DNA from 2 places in the Clostridium sp. Marseille-P299 genome. Region 2 is predicted to be linked to the other one. Evidence: predicted binding sites of a transcription regulator. Region 2 holds the regulator's gene; the other holds the start of a gene.

Region 1 (5,557 bases), 790 kb from region 2:
CAAAAGGGGTATGTTTAGGTCGGTGGTCATGATTGTAGTTGAAGTTACTTTTAATAAATGAATTAGATACACAATGATATTAGATTTGATACACAAAAGATGAATTAACGTTTCTTAAACAAAATTTAAATATTGCACAAACAATTCGTTGGTAATATATGAACATCGAATGAAACATAAACAAATCAATTTAAAAAGGAGATAATAATATGGCAAAATCAAAACTTGTAGAAGTAAATAAGAAGATTGAGGAATGTGTTGTAGGTGGTTATAAAAAAATTGAAAATGGTGTTGTAGGTGGCTATAAAATGGTTGAAAATGGCGTTGTAGGAGGATTTAATAAAATATCAGACAGATTCGTGGATAACTATCTTACAAAAGATGGAGAAACTGTAGAAGAGGCGAAGGAAAGATTGGCAGCAGAGCATAAGGCTCGTGAAGAAAAAAGCAAGAAAGAAATGGAAGAAAGAATGCAGTCTCAGCAGGAGATTTTAGCAGAAAATAAAAGAAGAACAAAGTTACATAATTATTAAAAAGATAAAATAGGGAGATGATTGGATATGAAGAAAAGTAGTTTGGTAGCGATGGTTTTAGGAACACTAGGAGGAATTTTTCTGGCACTTGGCATGTGTATGTGCCTACTACCAGAATGGAATGCATTTAAGCCAGGTGTTGCAATGGGGGGGCATTGGTTTAGTAGTACTTTTGGTTATGTTAATTACCTGGAGAAAGATGGAGAAGAAGGAGCCGATAAAGCTCTCAAGAAAAACAGTTGGTACTGTTATAATTGCAATTATTGGATCATTGCTATTTGGCATTGGTATGTGTATGACTATGGTGTGGAGCCAAATGGTAATTGGAATTGTTATTGGTATCGTCGGAATCGTTGTATTACTTTGCTTGATTCCTTTCGTAAGGGGGATAAAGTAAAGCTACGGAAAAGTAGATAGATTTTACAGTTTAACCCGACACTCTAAATGATGATAGTTGGAAAATTGTTGGATAAATGACTAAGGTGTGCATTTCTCGTATGGGATTTGCACGCCTTTAATTTTGTATAAAATGAAAATCTTTATGAAATCTTCAAGAATGCTTTGTATTCTATATCTGAACTTAAAGAAAGGATATTAAAATTATGAATATGATATTGAAAACACGCAATCTTTGTAAAGAATTTAATCAACAAAAAGCAGTACAAAATGTATCATTAAACATTAGAAAAAACTGTATATATGGTCTTTTAGGACCACTGAAAACATTGGAACGCTTATTGCAATGCCACCATTATATGAAAATTTAACAGCTTTTGAAAATCTGAAAGAGTTGCTTTGATAGCAGTATATATGTGGGGCAATCGATGGGAGGAAAGAAGAAATTATGAGTAAACCATTAAAAAGAGGATTTATTATTGTATGCTTTTTATGTATAAGCAGTGTTATTTCTGGGTGTTCCTTAATTAGAAATAATACAGAATATCAAGAAACAAAAGAGAAAGGTTTCGTTAATGAAGAAGATATCACACGATTTACTTATAATATGAATGATTATGTAATACTTAACGATACAGTCGCAAATTCGGATTTAGGCGAATGGGTGGGATATATTCATAAATTGCTTGTTGTTGATGAACAGGGAAATCTTTTGGAACAAATAGATTCGGATAAAAAACTAGCTAATGAAATTGTGAAGATTTCTCAAAAATATACTAGTGAGGTCTATACTGTGTCTTATCTCAACATTTATAATACTAAGGATAATGACCTTGATTCATTGATTATTGATGTAAATGGTGGTTTTCATAGGGCAGTTCTGGTAAACAAGATTACTAAAAACGATAATCTTATCCAATTTTCTAATATAGGAAATTCACTCCATAGTCAGAAGTTTACCATCAGTAAAGAAAACTGTACCCAGTTAATAAAAGGAGACATTGTCTATCAGATTACAGATGAAATTATATCTTCTGATCAGTTAGGAAGTTATTTAGATATACTGGCAGAAAGTATATTGTTTGATATGAATACGAAACAGCCTATTTCTAAAGAAGAGCAAAATAGAATTGATTGGACTGGAGAAAACAGTAAACATATCCAGCGTATAAATTGGGTCTATAAAACTATTTATACAATCAATAGAACAGACCCCGAAACAGCAGTTGCTGTTAATATCAATAATGAGTATCATGTAGCAAAAGCTATCTCTTGTGAAGAATAGTAATCCATGAGGGATTATATATAGCAAGTACGATTGTAAAACAATATGGCGGATGAACAAGGTCAGTCTGTTCCAATAAGAAAAACCGACGTGAATCCCGTAAAATCAAGGAAAACCAGGAATTCACAATTTTTTCACAAACAAATTAGCACTCACCTATTGACAGTGCTAATAATGTGTGTTATAGTACAAGTATAGCAGATGAGGATTATAAATAATCCAATTAACTAGAAACACATTGTTAGGTGTCAACATATTGTGAGAATAAAAAAGGAGGAATGACTTATGATGATGCCAAGTATTTTTAGAGGAAGTTTATTTGATGATTTCATGAGTAACCCATTTGATTCAATGTTTTCAACGGATCGCGATCTAATCTTTGGTAATAGGAATTCCAATCTTTTAAAGACCGATGTAAAAGAAAAAGACGGTAATTATGAATTTGATATTGATCTTCCAGGATACCAGAAAGAAGATGTAAGCGCAAAATTGGAAGATGGCTATTTGACAATCAGTGCTTCTCGTAATGTAAATAATGATGAGAAGGATGAAGATGGTAATTATATCAGACGAGAAAGATATACTGGACATTGCCAGAGAAGCTTCTTTGTCGGAAAAGGTGTTAAACAAGAGGATGTAAAAGCAAAATTTGAAAATGGTATTTTACATCTAACGGTGCCAAAAATAGAGGAACAGAAATTAGTTGAATCTGAAAAAAGAATTGAAATTGAAGGGTAAGCAATTAATTTAAAAACATTAAAAAGAGAATACTAAGAATTAAATAGAGAAATAAGGAATAACAAAAAATGAAATAAAAAGAAGTTGCCTTACAAAAGGAAGTTGTATTGTAGGGCAACTTCTTTTTTTGTAATTCTTATGGATTTAAAGTTTATATATATTAAAAGGAATATATGAAAGGCATATATGAAAAACATCAAAGTTCGACATTTTATGTACCATTAAATAAAAAAACATGGTAAAATATGATAATAAAACAAGAGGATAATTATTAAGGGTTCATAGTTACTTTGTGATAAAACGTACATAGAAAGGATAGATAAGAGAATGTATAAGATTATTACTGATTCAGCATCGGATTTACCAAAAGAGATAATTGAAAAATATGAATTGCATGTGATACCAACACCTGTTGTTATTGATGATATTGATTATTTGGATGGTAAAACTCTAAAAACAAAAGAATTCTATGAAATATTAGATGATACAAAAAGAGATGTAAAAACATATCATATAAATCCTGCTATGTTTGAAGAAGCTTTTTTGCCTTATGCAAAGAACAATGATTCTGTTATTTACTTATGTTTTTCAACAGGGATTGCAGGGACCTATAATGCAGCCAGCATTGCAAAAGAAAACATTTTAGAACAATACCCTGAGTTTGATTTAACAATTATAGATTCAAAATGCGCTTCTGTGGGTTTTGGTTTATTAGTGTATAAATTATTACAAATGCAAAGCAATGGTGCATCAAAAGACTTAATTATAGAAGCTTCTAAGTTTTATATTGAACATATTCGTCATATTTTTACGGTAAGCACACTTAATTATCTAATCAAGGGTGGAAGACTTTCAAAGTGGAAAGGAAATATAGCTGAAACACTTGATATGAAGCCGATTATTACTGTTGATGAAAATGGTGCACTCAAAGTTTTACGAACCGTTCGTGGGCGCAAACGTTCATTAAAAGAACTGGTGCAGTTTGTGAAAGAGAATGGCGTGGATGTAGAGAAACAAACCATCGCATTTTGTCATGGCGAAGATGAAGAAGCACTTCATTTTGTGCTACAGCAATCAGACGAATTGTTGCACCAAAAAGATTCATTAATTACGGTGGTAGGATGTGCTATAGGGGCACATACTGGACGTGGTATCATTGGAATTTGCTTTTTAGATGCGAAAGAAACTGCCTATGAGCAATATTTAGATTAAATATTTATATCAATTATATAGATGTATCAATTATAGATGTATCAATTATATAGTTGTATCAATCAGATAGTGTAAAATATTTTGTGTAAATAAAAATAGAGAAGTTCCATCTGACATGGTAAAATGTTTAACGACGAAGAAAAACATAACCAAGAAAGAAGGACTTCCCTATGACTAATAATAACAAAAATCAAAAAGAAAATCTAGACTTAAACTCTTTTTTTGAAGAGTATATTCTTGGTCTATTAAAACAAACCATGGAAACCTTGATGAAGGAAGAACTCACTAACATTCTCCAGTACAGTAAATATAGCTACGAAGGACATGGTACTGGCAATTCACGCAACGGATACTATACCCGTAATTATGAAACCAAATACGGTCTGATTGAGAATCTTAAAATTCCTCGTGACCGTAATAATGAGTTTGAACAACAACTCATTCCACCATATGCAAGAAGAGATGATTGGCTAGAAACCATGATCATCCGCATGTATGCAAGTGGAGTATCTACACGTGAAATTGCTAACATCATTGAAAAACTTTATGGAAATTCTTATAGTGCGGCTACAGTAAGTAATATCACTGATGTTGCTCTTGAAGAAATTGAACAGTGGCATAAGCGTCCTCTAAAGAAGAGGTACAGTGTCATTTATATTGATGCTTTACATCTTAAATTAAGAAGAGATACAGTATCAAGTGACGCCGTTTACTTCATTTTAGGTGTCGATGAAGATGGATACCGTGAAGTATTAGACTTCTTTATCGGTGTAAATGAAAGCGCTTATGTTTGGGAGGATAATCTTCGCCAGATAAAAGAACGAGGCGTAGATGAAGTTCTCCTCTTCGTCATGGACGGTCTCTCTGGACTTGACGATGCTGTTCATAGAGTATATCCAAAAGCGGATATTCAACGATGTATTGTCCATAAAGTTCGTAATGCAATTCGTAGTGTTCGTAAGAAAGATATCAACGATTTTACAGCTGATTTAAAAGTTGTATACGAATCTCCAAACCTAGAGCAGTGTAGAGCAGCTTTAGACGAATTTGCTGTTAAATGGAGTAAATCTTATAAACGTGTAGTGGAATCCTGGTTAAATGACGAGGACTTATTCACATACTATAAATACCCTGTTTCTATGCGAAAATCCATCTATACAACGAATTGGATCGAGCGCTTTAATAAAGAAGTACGTCGTCTTGTAAAAACTAAGGATGCACTACCCACAGAAGACGCATGTAGTAAACTCGTTTATTATAAAGTGATTTCTTATAATGAATCATGGTCTACAAGAAAGCTTAGAGGCTTTGCTTGTTCATCAGATAAACTTCAGGATATGTTTACCGAAAGGTACGCATAAACTATTTACACAAAATTATTGACACTACCATC
Region 2 (5,557 bases):
TGAGTGTCAAAGTTTACGCTTTGGAATGAATCATGCTGTACAAATATTCGCCGCTACTCGATTCCGAATTTAAGTATATCTAAGTCGAATGGAGAGTTTTTCTTAGTGTTCGTGACCGATACCAATTCGCCATCCTGGCTCAGTGGCATCTTGATTCGCCGTCCATGGCGAATCATCACTAGTTTTTTCACATTTGACTAAGATATACTAAAATTCTCCATAGATTCGCTCTGAATATTTGTACATCATTATTCATTGGTAAGTTTTTTGATATTCGATTCAATTTTTTAATTTGAATAATTTATTTATTTCTAATCCACAAATAGGCAGTCTATGAAAGACCGCCTATTCATTGCTGCTATGGTACGGACCCATAAGCACTATATTACTGAATATTATAAACTTCGTCAAGATTTTTGTTCTTGGTGAAGTATTACTTCATCAAAAAGTTTTGATCCTTCTTGAAGTTTTACTTCCGTAAGAAGTTTTGATTTTTCTAGACGTTCTTTTTAAGATTAATCATACTTCTTTGAAGTTTTTAATATTACACTTCTTTATAGTCACCATCAACTACATCATCGCCAGCATAGCTTGTATCCTGTGCTCCAGACATATCTGGGCCAGCGCCTGCTGCACCTTGAGCTTGCTCATAAAGCTTGCTAAATAATGCTTGAGAACTGTTCATTAATTTCTCTTTTGCTGCCTTTAAGTCTTCTACTTCTCCATCAGACATTACTTCTGGATTTGCTTTTTCTACTAATTCTTTTAAGTGAGCTAAGTCAGCTTCTACTGCAGATTTTTCAGAAGCATCAAGTTTGTCACCAACTTCTGATAAAGCTTTTTCAGTTTGGAATACGATTGAATCAGCGTCGTTTCTTGTATCTACTGCTTCTTTACGTTTCTTATCCTGAGCTTCGTATTCAGCTGCTTCTTTAACTGCCTTTTCGATATCAGAATCGGACATGTTAGATCCAGCTGTAATTGTGATGTGTTGTTCTTTTCCTGTTCCAAGATCTTTTGCGGATACATTTACGATACCATTTGCATCGATATCAAATGTAACTTCGATTTGTGGAACACCTCTTCTTGCTGGTGGAATTCCATCTAAACGGAATTGTCCAAGAGACTTGTTGTCTTTCGCAAACTGTCTTTCACCTTGAACTACGTTAATATCAACTGCTGTTTGGTTATCAGCTGCTGTAGAGAAGATCTGGCTCTTTCTTGTAGGAATTGTAGTATTTCTTTCAATTAATCTTGTAGCTACACCACCCATTGTTTCGATGGATAAGGATAATGGAGTAACGTCAAGTAATAAGATATCGCCTGCGCCTGCATCACCAGCTAATTTACCACCTTGAACGGATGCACCGATAGCAACACATTCATCTGGGTTTAAGGATTTGCTTGGTTCATGTCCAGTTAATTGTTTAACTTTTTCTTGAACTGCTGGTACACGAGTAGATCCACCAACTAATAATACTTTGCTAAGTTCAGAAGCTGTTAAACCAGCATCTTTTAATGCATTTTGAACTGGAATTGCAGTTCTTTCAACTAAGTCATGAGTTAATTCATCGAATTTAGCACGAGTTAAGTTAAGGTCAAAGTGTTTTGGACCTTCAGCTGTAGCTGTGATAAATGGAAGGTTAACGTTAGTTGTTGTAGAAGCAGATAATTCTTTCTTAGCTTTTTCTGCTGCTTCTTTTAATCTTTGAAGAGCCATCTTATCTGTAGATAAGTCAACACCTTCTGTTTTCTTAAATTCATCAATAAAGTAACGAGTGATTCTTTCATCGAAATCATCACCACCAAGTCTATTATCACCAGATGTAGCTAATACTTCGATAACACCATCACCGATTTCGATAATGGAAACGTCGAATGTACCACCACCTAAGTCATAAACCATGATTTTTTGTTCATGTTCATTATCAAGACCATAAGCTAAAGCTGCTGCTGTTGGCTCGTTGATAATTCTCTTAACATCAAGACCAGCGATCTTACCAGCATCTTTTGTTGCCTGTCTTTGAGCATCGTTAAAGTAAGCAGGTACTGTAATAACAGCTTCTGTTACCTTTTCTCCAAGATAGCTTTCTGCGTCAGCTTTTAATTTTTGAAGAATCATTGCAGAAATTTCTTGTGGAGAGTATTTCTTATCATCAATGCTTACTTTATAATCTGTACCCATATGTCTTTTAATGGATGAGATTGTCTTGTCAGCGTTTGTTACTGCCTGACGTTTTGCTGGTTCACCAACGATTCTTTCTCCTGTTTTAGTAAAAGCAACTACGGATGGAGTTGTTCTAGCGCCTTCTGTGTTTGCGATTACGACTGGTTTTCCACCTTCCATAACGGCAACACATGAGTTAGTTGTACCTAAATCAATACCAATTATTTTTCCCATGTTTTTGTCCTCCTATTTATATTATAACAATTAATCAAAAAATTAATTAAAACCTAATCTTTTGGTATAAACTTATTTAATTCACTACTTTTACCATGCTATGTCTTACAACAGAGTCACGGTACATATAGCCTTTTAAGAATTCTTCAGCTATAATATTTTCACCTAATTCTTCATCTTCTGTATGCATTACTGCATTATGGAAATTAGGATCAAATTCTTTTCCTACTGCTTCAATGGTTTTTACACCCGCAGCTTCTAGGACGTCAAGTAATTGTTTGTATATTTTCTCAATTCCTTGAACAAAAGCGCTTGATTTTTCTTCTTCAGTAACAACGCTTAGTCCTCTTTCAAAATTATCAACAACTGGCAAAATCTTTTCGATAATGTCTTTTGCTCCAACTTCAAACATCTGAGATTTTTCTTTTTCAGAACGTTTTCTAAAGTTATCAAACTCAGCCATAGTACGGATCAAACGGTCGTTTAATTCTTCGATTTTTTCATCCTTTTTATCTTTCTTATCTTTTTTCTTGAAAAAGGATTTTTTATCTTTACCGTTTTCTTCATCTGTGCTTTCTTCTACTTCTTCTGTAGCTTCTTCAGTAACTTCTTCAGTTGTTTCAGAAGTATCATCGCTATTATTTGTACTGTCAGCGATATCTTTTTCTATCATATCTTCCAGTTCATCTTTTTCTAACTCGTTAAAATCTATTGTATCTGACAACTATCTTCACCATTCCTTCCCATCGTAACTACATCTTATTTTTTATCACCTTTAAAAATGTCATCCAATTGGCTCATAAGACTTTGTAAGGTGCTAACAACTTTTTCATAATCCATTCGTTTTGGACCAATAATACCAATTTTTCCATAAACGCCTTCTTCGATTTGGTAAGTAGCTGTAACTACTGCGCAATCTTTCATGGATTCTACTGGTGTTTCATTCCCAATATATACTTGGATGCCTCGGTTTTCACCGTTTTCTGCTTCGCTACTCATGAGATTCGTAAGTTGCTTTTTCTCTTCTATTGTATAAAGCAGCTCGCTGGCTTTTTCTGTATCACTTAATTCAGGATACTTAAGAATATTGGTTGCTCCACTTGTGAAGATTTGTACATCTTCTTCTTCACTAATTGCTTGTGCAACCGCATCGAGTATGTCACTAACAACATTAGTATACCCAGCAGTCTGTGCTTTCATTTTCTGAATTAAGGATAAATTAATCTCCGATAAATCTAAGCCTTGTAAAAATGTGTTCAGCACAATATTAAGTTTTAAAACAATTTCTTTTTCAAGTGGTTCATCCACTGAAATTATTTTATTCTTAACAATATTACCTTCTAAAACAATTACTGCTAGAATCTGTGTACTATCTACATCAGTGATTTGTATGAACTTAACTTTACGGCTACGATACTGTGGTGCAGTAATCATTGTCGTATAATTTGTATTAACTGCTAAAAGCTTTGCTACTTGTTTTAAAAGTGTTTCCATCTTATCTGCTTTTTCAAGTAACATGCCTCGCATCTCTTCTACCTCTGTTGTCTTTTCCGCCATCAGCATATCGACATAGAATCGATATCCCTTATCCGATGGAATTCTTCCAGCAGATGTATGAGGTTGCACTATATATCCAAATTCCTCTAAATCAGCCATTTCATTTCGAATTGTTGCAGAACTTAAATTTAAGTCCGTATCCTTCGAAATAGTTCTTGAACCAACTGGTTCCCCTGTTTCTAGGTAATTGCGAATAATAGCTTGTAAAATTTTTATCTTCCTATCATCTAATTCCATCATACCCTCTTTCTCAGATGATTCATCTGTACTATGAAATGTTTGAGCTAACATATGATGTTGATGTTGTTAGCACTCATTCGATTAGAGTGCTAATATCTTTAAACATAAGATATCACTATCAAATTATTTTGTCAATATGTATTATGGATTTTTTTTAATTTTTTTATTAAAACATATAATTAACACACTTAACCATTTAACCCAAATTATAAACATAGAATTAATAGAATGATATTCATATATTTAACAACTAAAAAAAGTGACTGATGTGATAACTGACACACCAGCCATTATTCATGCAATAATAAAAATGATAATTGGAATAACAAAAAATCTTCTTAATATTAGCTCCTGCAAAATCTGTCTTTAATTTAGCTGTTGCTAATTTTACGAATCAAAACAATAATTTACATTATTTTACCAATCCCATAAACAAATGTCAATAATTGCGATTTCTAATACATAATAATATAAGTAATAGCAATTATGGCTACTCCAAGTCCTGCCCAAAGATCTGATGCATATTGCTATGGCGTTGCAGCGAATTCATCCCTTCCTCAATAAAGTCCCATGTATCTTGATATGAACCCACAACTGCAAGGTTTTCACTGGATATAAAATCAATAAACTCTTCACAACACCCTTCGTATCGATCCGCAAAGGCATCTGACATCTCTTCTTTTTCCTCATCGCTAAAATCTTTAAGCTCATCAAAAAGCACATGCTCTAAATTACAAGAATTAAAATAAATACGATACGGTATCTTTTTTACCTTTCCTGTATTTCTTAATTTAAATAAAATATCTGCTTTTCTATGGTTTCGTTCTAGGGTCGAAGAAACCGAAGGGGCCACCACACGGTCTTCATAATAGGTAATCTCAGGAACTTTCGCCTTTGTCACCTTATCATCGGAGATAAATACACCATCGGTATCTGTAATATGAATGATTTTAAGAAAATCCGAAGTTTTATAACGATATCGTTCCTTCACAGTGTCCAGAACTTTATTAATCTTTAGTAATATCTTGTCCACGCTTACGTAATCATGAAGAGTAATATCACCATGAACGATGAAAAACTGCACTTCCTCATTTACAAAAAACTCTTTCATAATGGTCCCAAGCGCTGCTTCTTCACTCATCCCCTCTACAATAAAGACAATAACCTTCTTCTCATTTTTTATCATATCTCATGCTCCTACCTGCCTTACGGAATGCTCTGGCAATCTTTAAGCTATCTGTTTGCGCATAAATTTCCTCATTATGACCACCAAGGGTAATGCCTCTCAGATAAACGTCACGAAGGTTATTGGAACTTTTAATGTTCTTCATATGAATATAACGATTCACTGGATTCACC

Evidence for each region. The regulator HrcA, encoded in region 2, represses chaperone genes, less so after heat shock. The targets are predictions, from matches to a motif close to TGTTAGCACTCNNNNNNNNNGAGTGCTAACA.
Region 1: BN4220_RS17345 (Hsp20/alpha crystallin family protein) is a predicted target of HrcA. The motif match lies at 2,358-2,388, and genes of this name have one in related genera.

The regions. Positions count from the first base shown of each region.
Region 1 is NZ_FJVE01000007.1:2,155,767-2,161,323, reverse strand. Features, by position in the region: gene BN4220_RS17360 (hypothetical protein) at 210-533, shown strand; gene BN4220_RS17355 (hypothetical protein) at 561-950, shown strand; partial or broken gene BN4220_RS20565 (lantibiotic ABC transporter ATP-binding protein) at 1,136-1,320, shown strand; gene BN4220_RS17350 (NisI/SpaI family lantibiotic immunity lipoprotein) at 1,378-2,214, shown strand; gene BN4220_RS17345 (Hsp20/alpha crystallin family protein) at 2,500-2,952, shown strand; gene BN4220_RS17340 (DegV family protein) at 3,280-4,164, shown strand; gene BN4220_RS17335 (IS256 family transposase) at 4,335-5,525, shown strand.
Region 2 is NZ_FJVE01000007.1:1,369,528-1,375,084, reverse strand. Features, by position in the region: gene dnaK (molecular chaperone DnaK) at 545-2,401, opposite strand; gene grpE (nucleotide exchange factor GrpE) at 2,478-3,125, opposite strand; gene hrcA (heat-inducible transcriptional repressor HrcA) at 3,161-4,195, opposite strand; gene BN4220_RS13895 (hypothetical protein) at 4,689-5,384, opposite strand; gene BN4220_RS13890 (AAA family ATPase) at 5,371-5,557, opposite strand, start outside.